DNA from 2 places in the Paenibacillus sp. FSL R7-0216 genome. Region 1 is predicted to be linked to the other one. Evidence: riboswitches for the same ligand, from Rfam matches in the RefSeq annotation. Region 1 holds a riboswitch; the other holds the start of a gene.
What was found. A riboswitch is a leader RNA that binds a small molecule or an ion and turns the genes downstream of it on or off. The one in region 1 is predicted to bind FMN.
Positions count from the first base shown of each region.

Region 2: it holds a riboswitch for FMN, as region 1 does, so the genes downstream of both, MKZ15_RS05215 (DMT family transporter) here and ribD (bifunctional diaminohydroxyphosphoribosylaminopyrimidine deaminase/5-amino-6-(5-phosphoribosylamino)uracil reductase RibD) in region 1, are expected to answer to the same signal.

Region 1 covers NZ_CP150222.1:3,113,067-3,121,259, reverse strand. The annotation lists gene MKZ15_RS14190 (spore germination protein) at 1-671, shown strand, start outside; gene lysA (diaminopimelate decarboxylase) at 783-2,111, shown strand; gene MKZ15_RS14180 (peptidylprolyl isomerase) at 2,248-2,685, shown strand; gene tlp (small acid-soluble spore protein Tlp) at 2,759-2,986, opposite strand; FMN riboswitch at 3,201-3,363, shown strand; gene ribD (bifunctional diaminohydroxyphosphoribosylaminopyrimidine deaminase/5-amino-6-(5-phosphoribosylamino)uracil reductase RibD) at 3,648-4,775, shown strand; gene ribE (riboflavin synthase) at 4,775-5,449, shown strand; gene MKZ15_RS14160 (bifunctional 3,4-dihydroxy-2-butanone-4-phosphate synthase/GTP cyclohydrolase II) at 5,881-7,119, shown strand; gene ribE (6,7-dimethyl-8-ribityllumazine synthase) at 7,180-7,647, shown strand; gene MKZ15_RS14150 (segregation/condensation protein A) at 7,766-8,193, shown strand, end outside.
Region 2 covers NZ_CP150222.1:1,236,229-1,244,421, forward strand. The annotation lists gene MKZ15_RS05195 (ATP-binding cassette domain-containing protein) at 1-279, shown strand, start outside; gene MKZ15_RS05200 (methionine ABC transporter permease) at 291-962, shown strand; gene MKZ15_RS05205 (MetQ/NlpA family ABC transporter substrate-binding protein) at 980-1,855, shown strand; gene MKZ15_RS05210 (glycoside hydrolase family 18 protein) at 1,925-3,211, shown strand; FMN riboswitch at 3,318-3,471, shown strand; gene MKZ15_RS05215 (DMT family transporter) at 3,603-4,616, shown strand; gene MKZ15_RS05220 (glycoside hydrolase family 52 protein) at 4,713-6,848, opposite strand; gene MKZ15_RS05225 (AraC family transcriptional regulator) at 7,018-7,944, shown strand; gene MKZ15_RS05230 (alpha/beta fold hydrolase) at 7,972-8,193, shown strand, end outside.

The DNA.
Region 1 (8,193 bases):
TCTTTGATCTGTGTCAGCATGCAGAGGAGAACCGGCAAACCCCGTTTATGGGGACTTATCTGCGTTGGGTGCGCTTCTTTGGCATATTCGCCTCGCTCTTCCTGCTTCCAATCTGGCTTCTGGTCGTCGTCCATCCGGAGTTCAAGCCGGCGGGACTCGCCTTCATCGGACCCCAGGAGCAGGGAAAAATCCCGCTAATCGCTCAGTTCCTGTTGGTGGAGTTCGGCGTCGATCTCATGCGGATGGCGGCCGTGCATACGCCGACGCCTCTTGCGTCAGCGATGGGCTTGATTGCCGCCATCTTGATCGGGGATATCGCCGTCCAGACAGGGCTTTTCGTTAACGAGGTAGTCTTGTATATGGCAGTGGCCGCGATCGGGATGTTTGCGACGCCAAGCTATGAGCTGGGTCTCGCCAATCGTGTGGTGCGGCTCGCATTGCTGGTGGCGGTGGCGATCTTTGGCGCCCCTGGATTTGTCATTGGGATCACTTCGTTTATCGTGCTGCTGACTTTGCGCCGTTCGAATAACTCGTCTTACATGTGGCCATTTATACCTTTTAATGCAAAGGCGATGGCCGGGGTGTTATTCCGTGTTCCAGTGATGACATCCAAGCAAAGACCGTCCTCCAACAAGCCGCGGGACAATACGCGGATGCCGGGCAAACGGTGACGTTTAGGCTTGTTCAACAAATAACACAAATGATATTCCGAAAAATCCATTTTTCAGGTTGCCGGTTGTTTGCTATACTGGTGTAAAATTTGAAAGTGGAGGACTGCATAGATGTATTTACACGGTACCAGCAAAATTAATGCAAAAGGCCATCTCGAAATCGGCGGCTGCGATACGGTCGAGCTAAAGCAATCCTACGGAACGCCGTTGTATGTCGTAGATGAAGCTCTTGTGCGGCAAAGATGCCGTGAATATATGAACGCCTTCCGAGCATCGGGCCTGGCTTTCCAGGTTGCTTATGCCAGCAAAGCGTTCTGCGTCATGGCGATGTGCCGGCTGGCCGAGGAGGAGGGCTTGTCCCTGGACGTTGTCTCCGAGGGCGAATTGTTTACGGCCCTTCAAGCGGGATTCCCTGCGCAGCGAATCCATTTTCATGGCAACAATAAGACGCCAGATGAATTGGAAATGGCGATATCCGCCGGCATCGGCTGTTTCGTGGCTGACAATTTTACGGAGCTGCATATGCTTCAAGCGCTTGCCGCTGAGAAAGGCGTCACCGTGAATATTCTGCTGCGCGTAACGCCGGGGGTGGAAGCCCACACCCATGAATATATTTCAACCGGCCAAACCGATTCCAAGTTTGGGTTTGATATCGGCAACGGCTCGGCTATGGAAGCTGTTGAGTTGGCCAACCGAAGCTTGAATCTACATTTGCTCGGCGTACATTCGCATATCGGCTCGCAAATTTTCGAAGTGGAAGGTTTCCAGATGGCGGTTGAGCGGGTTGCGGCGTTCGCTTTGCAGGTCAAGGAGAAGCTGGGCGTCACCTTCAAGGTCGTCAATTTAGGAGGCGGCTTTGGCATCCGTTATACGGAAGGCGATACGCCGCTGAAGGTTTCCGATTATGTCGGTGCGATTACGGATGCGGTCAAACGGGAATTTGCCGCGTATCCGCAGCTTCCGGAAATCTGGGTAGAACCGGGCCGGAGCATCGTAGGCGATGCGGGGACGACACTTTATACGGCGGGCACGAGTAAGGATATCCCTGGTGTGCGTAAATACGTCGCCGTGGATGGCGGGATGACGGACAACCCGCGTCCAGCCCTTTACGGTTCTAAATACGAGGCGATGCTCGCCAACCGTGGTAACGATGCGAACGAAGAGACCGTATCGATCGCCGGCAAATGTTGTGAGAGCGGCGACATGCTGATCTGGGATGTGGATTTGCCGAAGGTGAACAGCGGCGATTTGCTCGCCGTGGCTTGCACCGGCGCCTACAACTACGCGATGGCCAGCAATTATAACCGGTTACGCCGTCCAGCGGTCGTCTTCGTTCAAGACGGCCAAAGCGATCTCGTCGTAAAACGAGAGTCCCTGCAGGACCTAATCGCCTGTGACGTAATTCCGGAACGGATCGCCAAACAGCCTTCGTTGAAGTAAGCGACGAGGAGAGGCAGGAGTAAAGCCGAGGGGATCGGATTGTCCGATTCCCTCGGTTTTTTTGCTTGAAAGGCTTTTTTTTAGTAAACTGGAAGAGGTTTGTCCAATGACGCTAAGAAGAAGGGTGTGCACGGATATGAAAAAAGGTAAAATCGTATTGGAAAAAGGCGGCGAGGTCGAAATTCAATTCCTGCCCGAAGAAGCTCCGGGTACGGTCGCGAACTTCGAAAAACTGGCCAATTCCGGATTCTATAACGGACTCACGTTCCATCGCGTAATCCCGGGTTTTGTGGCTCAAGGCGGATGTCCGATCGGTAACGGAACCGGAGGCCCAGGTTACACCATCAAATGCGAGACGGATACGAATGTAACCAAACATGAGCGCGGGGTGCTGTCGATGGCCCATGCAGGCAAAGATACCGGCGGCAGTCAGTTCTTCATCGTATACGAAGCGCAGCCGCATTTGAACGGGGTACATACCGTGTTCGGCAAAGTGACTTCGGGAATGGAACTTGTGGACAATGTCCGTCCTGGCGATAAAATGAAGGAAGTTTCCGTTTGGGACGAAGCGTAAGCAGGTTCGAAGCGAAAGGGGTGCTCCGCAAGGCCAAGCAGGCTTGGCAGTGGAGCACCCCTTGATTCATTTTTTACGATTTTCTTTGATGAGCGGCTTCGTCCTTCACTTCTTCCCGGAAGCCTTCAATGGCGTGCAGCCGTTTTTCGTTCTTCTCCTGAACCTGTTTCTTCTCCTTGACGGAGATTTCATCGGCATGCTCACTGAGGTAATCTTGTCCCTCACGGAAATTCTCGATGGTGTTTTGAATGCTTCTTTGCAGCTTATCAACGTTGTCGGAGCGATTGTCCGGTTTAGCCACGTTCATTCCTCCTGAGTATGGGATTTGTCAATACGATATCGACTTTAAGGTTGGCTATTTCGGGAGGTTTTTATGCACCTTGGATCCCGGGAGATAGGGGGATGAAGATTCCTTGCTCGAATGGAATTGAGGCAGGGTGTAGTGACAAGTAGGCTTGATTTTTGACAGGAATAGTGCTAACATTCGTCTTGCAGTTATGCAAACCTAATATTAAGCAATCCTTCGGGGCAGGGTGAAATTCCCTACCGACGGTGATGGCTCATTGGACGCTAGTCCGATGTAGCACAAGTCCGTGACCCGCAGTGCTTTCGTAAGCATGCGGCTGAGCCGGTGAGATTCCGGGACCGACAGTATAGTCTGGATGGGAGAAGGAAAACGCGGGAGCACGTACGTTATTTTATTTGCGAAGGTGTTCGGATTTCGAGAGTTCAATCGACCAAGTTCTATTTTTCACATTTGATTTTGTGAAAGAGCTTTGGCGATGCTAGCTTTTCGCCATAAATTTATCGTCCTTGTTTATCAATGGATAAGCGGCGGCGTGATTTTAGGCGGAGGCGCTCTTTGATTTAGCGTAGAACTACTCTCATGATCAACCCTGCCGGATTGCGGCAGGGTTGTTTTTGTTACTGAGCGATAGGCAAGGACGGAAGGAGGATAGAGGATGAAGGTGATCGACGACGATTATTACATGACTTTAGCGCTAGACATGGCGGAGCGGGCGCTGGGACAAACCGGGACGAATCCGGTCGTCGGCGCCGTTGTCGTTAAGGAAGGGACGTTGGTTGGACTTGGTACCCACTTGCAACGGGGGACTCCGCACGCGGAGGTGCATGCCTTGAACATGGCCGGTTCCCAGGCCGAAGGCAGCACGGTATACGTCACATTGGAGCCTTGCAGTCATCACGGTTTGACACCCCCTTGCGCGGAGCGGTTGGTACACGAGAAGGTGGCACGTGTCGTGATTGCCTGCGAGGATCCGAATCCCCTGGTTGCCGGGAAAGGAATCGAGTTGCTGCGTACCGCCGGGATTGAAGTTAAAGTTGGCGTGCTGCGCGACCGGGCCTTGAAGCTGAATCGCCGGTTCATCAAGTTTATCACCAGCGGCTTGCCGTATGTGACAATCAAATCTGCCAGCACGCTGGACGGAAAACTTGCAAGTCGATCCGGGGACAGCAAATGGATCTCGAACGAGAAAGCGCGGGAAATCGTGCACACGATGCGGCATCGCCATCAGGCTATTATGGTTGGCGTGTCGACGATCATAGCCGATAATCCGCAGTTGTCAACCCGTTTATCTGTCCCGGGTTTATCGCCCGTACGGGTCATTGCGGATTCCACGCTTCGCATTCCCGAGACGGCGCAGATTCTTCACGATGGGATAGCCCCAACATGGATCGTGACTACTGAGCAGGCTGACCCGGACAAAGCTGAGCGGCTGACCGAGCTTGGCGTCGAGATCCTTCGTTGCGGAAGCGGCCCACAGGTCAATCTCAATGAGGCGTTAGTTCAGCTCGGACAACGGGGCATATCCTCCGTACTCGTTGAAGGAGGCGGTCGATTGAATGGCTCGTTGCTGGAACGTCAATTGGTGGATGAAATCGTGATCTTCTTCGCCCCCAAGATCGTCGGCGGGAGCGAAGCGCCCGGAAGTTTTAGCTTCGCCGGGTTTGATCTTATGCGGGACGCGGTCTCGTTACGCGACATGGAAGTCGAACAAATCGGGGATAATGTGTGCATCCGAGGAATTCCGGTCTGGGCACAGGCTGAAGTGAGGGAGGAGGATCACTGATGTTTACAGGACTAGTGGAGGAGATCGGCACGATGAAGTCGATCAGCCGCAAGGGCGAAGCGATGCTACTGAGCATTTCGGCGAAAGTCGTTACGGAAGGCATCAAGCTGGGCGACAGCATTTCTGTTAACGGTGTATGCTTAACGGCAACCTCGTTCGACGCTTCCTCCTTTACGGTAGATGTCATGCCGCAGACGTACCGCAACACGAATCTGAAGGATCTAAAACCAGGCAGTCGCGTGAATCTCGAGCGAGCCATGGCGGCCAATGGACGATTCGGCGGGCATATCGTACAGGGGCATGTTGACGGAATCGGTACGATTGTCGGGACCAGTCAGGATCAAAATGCGGTTGTGTTTCAAATCCGACCCGGGAAATCTTCCTTATTGAAATTCATTATTCCAAAAGGATCGATTGCCGTGGACGGGATCAGCTTGACGGTGGTCGAAGCGGAAGGCGGGATGTTTACGATTTCCATTATCCCTCATACGCTAGCCGAAACCGTACTGGCCTTCAAGCGGGCCGGGGACACCGTCAACCTGGAATGCGACGTACTCGGCAAATACGTGGATCATCTGCTGAAGTATGGCAGAGGTAGCGGCGATCCGGGGGAAGAGACCGGAGACGAGTCGGGAATCAACCTCCCGTTTCTGGCAGCGAACGGGTTCGTTTAAAAAAGTCGGGGGTTAAATGACGACATTTTGAACTACAACTTCAATAAAGGTTCAAGAGGTTGGATTTGGAGCACCAAGAAGGTTGAATGAAGCTAGGGACTGAGCAGCACAGCGTAGCTGGAAGCTACGTGAGCAGCGGAAGGCCCGGGTGAATGCAAGATTCGCCGCCGAATTGATCTTCTCGAGAATGCTTCGTGATCCAATGACGACATTTTGAACTACAACTTCAATAAAGGTTCAAGAGGTTGGATTTGGAGCACCAAGAAGATTGAATGAAGCTAGGGACTGAGCAGCACAGCGTAGCTGGAAGCTACGTGAGCAGCGGAAGGCCCGGGTGAATGCAAGATTCGCCGCCGAATCAACCTTCTCGAGCTGCTTCGTGATCCAAAGACGACATTTTGAACTACATATAAAACAAGGAGGGGAAAGCTATGGGTGATATCGTATTAGACCGAGTCGAAGAAGCAATCTACGAATTGATGCGGGGCAAGGTCATTATCGTCGTTGACGATGAAGACCGGGAGAATGAAGGGGACTTTGTGGCCCTGGCTGAAAAAGCGACGCCGGAAGTGATCAACTTCATGATCACTCAAGGGCGCGGACTGGTCTGCCTGCCGATTACGGCGGAGCGAGCAGAGGAACTGGATTTGCAGCCGATGGTGGCGCAAAATACCGATAACCACGGGACGGCTTTTACCGTCTCCATCGACCATAAGGATACGACGACAGGAATCTCGGCCTATGAGCGTTCCTTGACGGTTAAGGCCATCATGGATCCGAACGCCAAGGCTGCGGACTTCCGCCGGCCGGGCCATATGTTCCCGCTGATAGCCAAAAAGGGGGGCGTGCTGCGGCGCGCCGGTCATACGGAAGCGGCGGTCGACTTGGCCCGGATGTGCGGCGCCTATCCGGCCGGCGTGATCTGTGAGGTCATCAAGGAAGACGGAACCATGGCTAGGTTGCCGGATTTGGTGGAAATCGCCAAAACCTATGACCTTAAATTGATCAGCGTCAAGGACCTGATCCATTACCGCAATGAAAAGGAGAAGCTGGTCACGCGCGAGGTCGAGGTGCGCATGCCAACCGATTACGGTGTATTCCGCGCCGTCGCCTACACGAATGATGTCGATAACAAAGAACATGTCGCACTGGTCAAAGGCGAGATCGACGGCGATGAGCCGGTGCTGGTGCGGGTGCATTCCGAGTGCTTGACCGGAGACGTGTTCCACTCCCACCGGTGTGACTGCGGACCGCAGTTCGAAGCGGCACTGCGGCAGATTGAGGAAGCCGGCAGAGGGGTGCTGCTCTATATGCGCCAGGAAGGCCGGGGGATCGGCTTAATCAACAAGCTGAAGGCGTATAAGCTGCAGGAACAAGGCTTTGACACGGTTGACGCCAACCTGAAGCTCGGATTTCCCGCCGATCTGCGCGATTATGGAATCGGAGCGCAAATTCTCAAAGACCTGGGTGTCCGCCAAATCCGTCTGATGACGAATAATCCGCGGAAGATCAAAGGTTTAGAAGGATACGGTCTGGAGGTAGTTGAACGCGTGCCGATTCAAATGAAAGAAAACGCGGATAACACCAAGTATCTGCATACCAAACAAGCCAAGTTGGGGCATTTGCTCAAATTTGATGATTTGGAACAGGATGAATCCTCCCGCGTCTAAGGGCGTATCCGCAAAAACGATATTATCCACTATCCCACTTATAGAAAGGTTTGATGATTCATGGCAAACGTATTTGAAGGACATTTAGTATCGGAAGGGTTAAAATATGCGATCGTGGTCGGGCGTTTTAACGAGTTCATTACAAGCAAGCTGCTCTCCGGAGCTTTGGATGCCTTGAAACGCCACGGGGCCAAAGAGGAAGAAATAAACGTGGCTTGGGTGCCCGGCGCTTTTGAAATCCCGTTCGCCGCGCAAAAGCTGGCCGAAAGCGGCAAATATGACGCGGTCATCACGCTTGGCACGGTCATCCGCGGTTCAACCACGCATTATGATTATGTCTGCAACGAAGTCGCCAAAGGAGTGGCGGCCGTTGGCCTCGAAACCGGCGTGCCGACGATCTTCGGCGTCGTGACGACAGAGAATATCGAACAAGCAATCGAACGCGCTGGGACCAAAGCCGGAAACAAAGGCTGGGATGCAGCGATGGCGGCAATCGAGATGGCGAACTTGACGAAACAGTTGAAATAGTGCTTATCTTAATGTAGTACCTCTGATTCGTTGGGGTACTACATTTTTCTTTTGCAACAAACGTTTTTTAAGGTAAACTAATCTACATATATGTTTGGTTACGGGTGGAGGATGTTCATTGACGACAGTAACGTACAAGCTGGAATCCTTCGAGGGTCCGCTGGATTTGCTATTGCACTTAATTGATAAAGCGGAGATCGATATTCATCAGATCTCGATTAGCGAGATCACCGATCAGTACCTCGAATATCTACAGGACATGCAGGAGCTGGAGCTGGAGGTGACCAGTGAGTTTCTGGTCATGGCGGCTACGCTGCTGTCGATCAAAAGCAAACAACTGCTGCCCAAACCACCTGTCATCGAATTGGATGATGAATTCGATTATTTGCTGGAGGATGAGGAGGACCCGAGGGACGAGTTGATTCGAAAGCTGATCGAATATCGGAAATATAAAGGAATCGCTGAACATTTGCATGAACGCGAATGGGAGCGCAGTTTGATTTTCTCCAAAGAACCGGAGGATTTAACGCCTTTTATGCCGGAAGT
Region 2 (8,193 bases), 1.9 Mb from region 1:
CTCTGCGACGAGCCGACCTCCTCGCTGGACCCGAAGACGACTGCGGAGATTCTGGAAGTGCTGCTGCATATCCATCGGACGCTGGGAGTGACGATCGTGATCGTCACGCATGAGATGGACGTGGTCCGCAGCATCTGTCAAGGGGTTTCTGTGATGGAGGACGGCCGGTTGATCGATGCGTTTACGCTCGAACGAAACGAGGCGGAGGCCGGAACCTCCGGTATCGCTGGCTACAGCGCTTCTTACCGGGAACTGCTGCTTGGCGGGACGGAGGTGTGAGGGTGTTTGATATGACCTTGATGTGGGACAACTTCATCCAGTATCGCAGCCAAATTGGCGAAGCGGTCGGCGAGACGTTCGCCATGGTTGGGATCGCGCTGCTCGCTGCCATTCTCCTCGGTTTGCCTACGGGAACCGCCTTGTATCTAACCGGCAAAGGCCAGCTTTATGAACACCGCCTGGGGTATGGCCTGTTGAACGGAGCGGTTAATGTCATTCGTTCCTTTCCGTTCCTGCTGCTGGTGGTGTTTATGATTCCGCTCACCCGTCTCATCGTCGGTACGGCGATCGGGACGCTGGCGGCCTCCATCCCGCTTGCGGTCGTTGCGATTGCGATTTATGCGCGGTTTGTCGAGCAATCGCTACTCGAGGTGCCGCGAGGCGTAATCGAATCGGCGCGGTCCATGGGGGCGTCGAAGCTTCAGATTGTGGCGAAGTTTCTATATGTGGAAGCCCGGTCCGGCCTGGTGTTGGGTCTGACTTCCTCGACGATCAGCTTTATTTCTTATTCCACGGTGATGGGCGTGGTTGGCGGCGGCGGCGTAGGTGATTTTGCCATCCGCTACGGTTATCAGCGGTTCGAAACCGAGCTGATGGCCGCGGTGATCCTGCTGATGATTGTTCTGGTGCAAGGAATTCAATTTATAGGAAATGCGTTGTCCCGTTGGTTGGATAAACGCTAATAACGGAGGGAGAAATCATGATAAAGACAGGTAAATGGATGATGACGCTGGTCCTGCTGATATTGGTATTAAGCGCATGCGGCAATAATGGCAACGCTTCGAACGCTTCAAACACCGGGAATGCGGAGACAGGCGTAGGCGCACCGGCCGCGGCCGAGTCCGAGACGACGGAAATGACAACGTTAAAGGTCGCGTCTTTGATTCCGCCGATGACCGACATCCTTGAACTCATTAAACCGCAGCTCAAAGAGGAAGGTATCAACTTGGAGATCGTCGTGTTGTCCGACAATATTCAGCCTAACGACGCGCTAGCGAACAAAGAAGTCGATGCGAACTTCTTCCAGCACGTGCCTTGGATGGAAGAATACAATAAGAATAAAAACGCCAACCTCGTCCCGGTTCAGCCGGTTTATCATGCCGTGTACGGAGCTTACTCCAAACGCTATAAATCGATGGAAGAATTGCCGGACGGCGCGACCATCGTGATCGCAAACGACGCGACGAACGGGGGACGATCGCTAGATATGCTGGATAAGGCCGGCGTGATCAAACTGAAGGAAGGCGTGGGCATCCATGCTACCGTGGGTGATATCGTAGAAAATAGCCACAACTACAAATTCGAAGAAGTTGATCTACTGATGCTGGCGCGGATGTTGGATGACGCCGATTTGGTGCTGATGACTCCGGCTTATGCCAGCCCGCTGGGTCTTACGCCGAAGAAAGACGCTTTGCTGACAGAAACCGTGGAATCGGCTTTTGCGATCACCTTGGTCGCCCGCCAGGACAATCAGGATTCGGAACCGATCCAGAAGCTGGCGAAGGCGATTTCCAGTCCGGAAGTCAAAAAATTCCTTGAAGACAATTACAACGAGATTGCCCTTCCGGCGTTCTGACGGGGAATAGGTCAAACTGGCTCCTTCATAGGATGGTGATAACATGATCCATATGAAGGAGGGGAGCAGATGCAGATTCATCCTGTCCAGCCGGGCCAAACGTCGTACAGCATCGCGGATGCTTATGGCGTACCTTATGAGGATATCGTCGAAGCCAACGAACTGCCGAACCCGGAACAGCTTGTGGTTGGACAAACCTTGGTTATCCCGATTGTCGGCAGCTATTACTGGGTTCGGTCCGGGGACAGCCTATGGTCGATCGCGCAGCGATTTGGGTTAAGTTATCAAGAGCTGGCTCGTGTCAACGCCATTGCCGCGGATCAACCCCTGTCGATCGGATTTCGGTTATATATCCCGCCGCGCCCGCGTAGAAGCGCCGAGTTTAACGCCTACGTTGAGCCGCGCGGGGGGACGGTTGCTCCAGCGCTGGAGCGAAGCGCGCGCGAAGTGGCGCAGCACCTGACGTACCTGGCTCCATTTAGCTTTCAGGCGCAGCGGGATGGTTCGCTCAAGGAGCCGCCGCTCAATCAGTTTCCGGAAATCGCCCGGGCGAACCGGGTCGTGCTGATGATGGTGATCACGAATCAGGAGAACGATCAATTTAGCGATGAGTTAGGCCGGATTTTGCTGAACGATATCCCGATCCAGGACCGTTTTCTGGACAATATCGTTACGACGGCAAGCAATTACGGTTTTCGGGATATCCATTTCGATTTCGAGTTCTTGCGGCCGGCCGACCGGGAAGCCTACAACGCTTTTCTGCGAAAAGCCAAAGCGCGTTTTGCGCAACAGGGTTGGCTGATGTCCACTGCTCTGGCGCCCAAGACAAGCGCCGGCCAACAGGGGCTGTGGTATGAAGCGCATGATTATCGGGCGCACGGGGAAATCGCCGACTTCGTTGTGATCATGACCTATGAGTGGGGCTACAGCGGGGGACCAGCCCAGGCGGTATCCCCGATCGGTCCGGTCCGTCGTGTGATCGAATACGCGTTGACCGAAATGCCCGGCTCCAAAATCATGATGGGGCAAAATCTGTATGGCTACGATTGGACGCTGCCCTTCGTGCAAGGAAGCGTCGCGCGGGCGGTTAGTCCCCAGCAAGCGATCCAAATTGCGGCGCGCCACGGCGTCGCGATTCAATACAGCGACCGGGATCAGGCTCCGTTTTATCATTATTGGGATGGGGAAGGACGGGAACATGAAGTATGGTTTGAGGATGCCCGCTCAATCCAAGCCAAGTTTAATTTGATCAAGGAGCTGGGGCTGCGCGGGATGAGCTATTGGAAGCTGGGCTTGAGTTTTCCGCAAAATTGGCTGCTGATCGAGAACAACTTCGATGTGGTCAAAAGAGGGTAGAACCTAATTTTTCGGACGTGAGAGGACCTTGTGATTTTTGTAACAGAGTTCCCGAAAATCCTGCGTTATGATATAAACAAGTTAAGTAATCAAAATTTAAATGAATAGAGATCTTCGGGGTAAGGTGAAATTCCTAACCGGCGGTGAGGTTTCTGATTGCAGAAACTGCAGCCCGCGACTCGCTTGTGGCTTCGGCCGCACGCGACTGACTTGGTGTAATTCCAAGGCCGACGGTAAAGTCCGGATGGGAGAAGATCAATAAAGCTATAGTTTGATCCAGGGACCGGTACGGTTCCTGACAGGCTTATTTGGTCAGCCCCCGCAAACCTTTACGAAGGTCGATGCGGGGGTTTTCTACTTAGACCCTCTATTCAAGAAGGGGACAAACACCATGGAAAAAGCAAATGTTAGCGGCGGACTCGGGATTCAGGCTGGGGCGGGCGCGGGGGCGCTTACGGGGACATCCGGCCAGGTTCAGCAATCGTCTGCGAAGGCAGAGGCACGCAAATCGCGAAGCGGGTTTTGGCTCGTTGTTTTGGGGGCGGCGCTGTGGGGCGTTGACCCGTTATTTCGAGTCATCTTGCTGGAGTCGCTGACGTCGGCTCAAATTGTACTCATTGAGCACCTTATTATAGCGCTCATTGCCATACCTGTCTTATGGAACAACCGCACCGAGCTGAAAGGGCTGGGCTGGAAGCAAGGGGGCGCGCTGCTCTTCATTTCCTGGGGCGGTTCCGCCATCGCCACGATTCTGTTTACGATGGCGCTGTCGAACGGCGATCTGAACGCTGTGCTGCTGCTGCAGAAGATGCAACCGCTGTTTGCCATCCTGTTGGCCGGATTGCTGCTCAAGGAGAAGCTGCCTCGGTTCTTCTTCGGCTTCTTGGTCATTGCGCTGCTCGGAACGTATTTGCTGACCTTCGGATTTACGATGCCAATCGGGCATTGGAGCGACTTTGTGCAGGTGGGCAGCTTGCTGTCGCTGGGCGCGGCCGCGTTGTGGGGCGGATCCACCGTGATGGGCCGGATGATGGTTGGGCATATGAAGTATGAGACGGTGACGTCGCTGCGGTTTGTATTGGCGCTGCCGCTGCTGCTGGCCATCACCTGGAACGAAGGGGCCGCCTGGAACCTGCCTGCCGGTACCTCACAAATTGCCGCGCTTTCGCTCAACATGCTGGGACAAGCGCTGCTGCCGGGACTGCTCAGCCTGCTTGTATACTACAAGGGGCTGACGACAACGAAGGCTTCGGTCGCCACATTAGCCGAACTCAGCTTCCCGATGGTCGGGGTTCTAATCAACTGGATTGCCTTCCAGCAGATGATTACACCCGCCCAGGTGTGCGGATTCGTTCTGATTTGGGGCACGTTGTTCCTGATCTCCCGCCAGGGAGCCAAGCAATAACCTTTCGCTTATAAAAAGAAGCGAGGTTTCCGCCCTTAACTGGGTTCGGAAACCTCGCTTTTTTTCGCTTTATTCAGCTCGCTTGGCCGTGATCGTTTAGTTCTCGTCCAGCCACAAAATCGCCGTCACGCCGCGCGGATAATACCGGCTGCCGCAGATTACGCCGGCCATCATCTGATCGCTCCAGCTCCAGAAGGCGTTCTTCTCGGAGGTCAGCCAGGCGACATGCGCGGCGTCGGCCGCTTGGCCCCGTTCATCCCAGGCCAGGCCTAGGATCCGGCGGGCGATGAATTGACACAGATAAATTTTGCTGAGCCAGGAATTGTTGCTCGTCGAGGACAGCTTCCACCCACCGTCTTCGAACAGGCAGATACCGGGTTGCAACACCGTGTTCAGGTGCGTGGACAATGCCCGAATATATTCGCCGAACCGGCCGTTCGGATCCAGCGCTTCTTCGCATCCAGTGTACAGCGGGAAGATCAGACCCTCGATCGCCGGGATAATCTTGGAGTCGTTATTTTCCTGGATGACCGCCGGAATGTAGCCGCCTGGCAGCAGATGCGCGGTGATCGTCCCGGCACACCGCTCTGCTTGCCGTCCGGCCAGTTCGGCCGCCGCCTCGCGTCCGTTTGCTCGCAGTAGCTTTTCCATCGCGACGTAAGCTGCCCAGCTCTTGCCAGCCAAATAAATGTTGTTCCGCGCTTGACCCAGCGAGACATCCAAGCTGTCGTAAGTGGTGATTTCGGCACCGCCCATCGTGCGGGAACTGTCAAGGCCCATGACGCCGGTCCGTTTAGCTGGGTCCGGATGATCGCGATTCACCATACTTTCCAGACATTGCTCCAGGATCGGCAGGTTGCGATCCAGCCATTCGCGGTCATTCGTTTGCTGGACGTAAACCGTGGCGCTCAATACCCAGTTGACGAGCTGCTCATGGGTCATATGGGAGAAGCAATCGTCAATGGCATGCAGCTCGTAAACCGAATAGCCCGGTCGGGAGAACGTGTTGGCGACGCCCATGTCGTGCGTGAAGCTGATGCCGCCGGGATATTCGGTCGCATCTCCGGGAAGACGTACCGTGTCCCGATAACTGTAGCGGCTGGTGTAGAGATCCAGCTCGTTTTTGACCGTCCACGGGTTCATTTTCAGCTCAAAAAACAACTGGTCGACCAGCAAATCGAACGTATTCATCATCCGGTATTCGCCTTCGTTCACGACCCAAAGCGGCTTGCCGTCCTGCTCCAGCAGCTCGGTGGAACCGTAATAGCTACGGATCGCGTGCGCGAGCATAAACTTCTGGTCCTCGGTCAACTTCGAGTCGTAGACAAGCGTCTCGGCTTTCTGCGCAACCTCCAGCTTACGGTCGAACTCAGCCAGTGCATAATCGGCTACGTCCTCGATATTGGCGAAATACCGCGTGTAATAGTAGGACGCGTCCATCCCGGTGGTGACGTAACCGGCGCGATAGAAACAGAGCGCAAAGCGGTAGGTAGCTTTCTCGCCGGCGGGGGTATCCATGAGCAGCGCGCCCACTGGCCCGAGACCAAAACGGAGGTTCTCCGGAACCTTTGGCTTCAGGATGGATTCCATCTTGAAGAATCCGGCGCTTGTAATCCGCGGGTCGTTCGCTGCAATCGCGGTATGGCGGCCCTGGCCGACGCCGCAGATCCGGCCGTCGGTCACATCCTCCAAGCGTCGGATCGCGCTGAACGGATCGATGTTCTGCAAACCGAAGAAGGCTTTCCGGGCCGAGGTTCCCCGCGTGTTGTCGACCGTGATTTCGGCCAGCACGGCCGGCATGAGCGCGAAGCGCAGCTGATCTTCGGTCGCCGTCTCAGGGTCGGGCACGCCTTCAAACGGCGAGATCAGGCGGAACGTCAAATCGCCGGCTTGCCATTCGTCGATCGCCGCACCGAATCGGCGGACAATCTCGCTGCGGCCGAACGGTTCGATGAGACCGCTTTCTTTTTTCTGAACGGAATGCTGCTCGCTGGACTCGTCGCCGCTCTCTTCCGTCGTATAACGGTCCCGCTCATCCAGACCTTCGCCGAAGAACGGCAGGGCCCGGTAATGGTCTTGCCCGTCGTCCTGCAAGCCGATGTAAATGTTCTGCTTAGGCGGGCTGCCCAGTTCGAGGTCGAATCCGCCGCTTTGGCCGGGATGTCCTAACGTAAAGCTGGCGAAGGCTCCCATCGGGGAGTGATGCGCGTTGAAAAATATATTTTTACCCAAGTTGATTACCTCCTGTTCAATTGGTTGCGGTTGTGCTAGTTTGATTATATCAAGGCTTTGGGGGAACGCCCATATCCAAACCGTCGATTGATTTATCCAAAACGTTCAAAGACGGCGAGGGGGGACCACGGCGAGGGGGGACCAAAAGCAGCGAAACGGAGGGACGAGGGTGGTTAGAGAGCATCAGGTTACGGAATATATGCTGCCGGATATGGATTCGACGTTTAAGCTCTTTGCCGCGCATCTGCGGACGGTGACGAGCGCGTGGTCGTACCCGCGGCACAGCCATCCGCTGTTCGAAGTGAACCTGCTGCTGGCGGGCAGTCAGGAGATGATCGTGGGCGGCAAACGGTACGTACAGCAGCCCGGCGATTTCCTGCTGCTGCGCCCCGAGGACGTGCACGAAAGCCGGACGCTGGGGACGGAGTCGATGACGTATTATTGTCTGCATTTTAATGTCGACGAACCCGTGCTTCGCGAGCTGCTGTGCCGCGGCGAGGAGCTCTTGCATGCGGCGGACAGCCCGCTGGCCGAGATCATCCGGCCAAGCCTGGATAAGCTGATCGCGTTGACCTCGCACGGGGCGGGCGCTAAGCTGGCGGACAAGATGCGGGCTTTGTCCGCGGTGTTCGAGCTGTTCGCCGGCCTGAGCGAAGGGCTGGCAGAACGGGAAGTCGGCGCTCCGGGCAGCCGGATGAACCGGATCGCGGCAGAGATTGCCGCCGGCTTGGAACGCAGCGTTGACGAGTCGGAGGCTGTAAACGCGATAACGGGCGAGGGTATCGGCGGCGACGGCGATGGCGACGGGGTCGATGGGGATCGGACACGCGAAACCGTTGCGGCGGTTACCGCCGGACTCGGCTATAGCGCGTCCTCCTGCAACCGGATTTTCCGCAGCGTCTACGGGATGTCGCCGCGCCAGTACTTATCGGCGCTAAAGCTGAAGAAGGCCAAGCTCCTGTTGATGGAGCCGGAACTCTCGGTGGAAGCCGTCTCCATGCGTCTCGGTTACAAGGATATCGCGCATTTCAGCCGGCAGTTTAAGCGCTGGACTGGGGAATCGCCTGGCAAGTTTCGAGCTAGGTTTCACATTTAACTCTTATTATGAAAGGGGTTGGCTGCAGTGACAGTTGAAAGCGCTGACTTATTGGCGTTGCCGCTCCGTAAGCGGATCGTCTTTTTTGGCGACAGCATTACGGAGAACGGAACGTACATCCGTAATTTAGAGGCATTTTTCTTGAAGCATCTGCCGGAACACCGGCTGGAGTGGATCAATCTGGGGGTCAGCAGTGAAACCGCGGCAGGAACCAGCGAAGCGGATCATCCGTTTCCCCGGCCCTGCGTG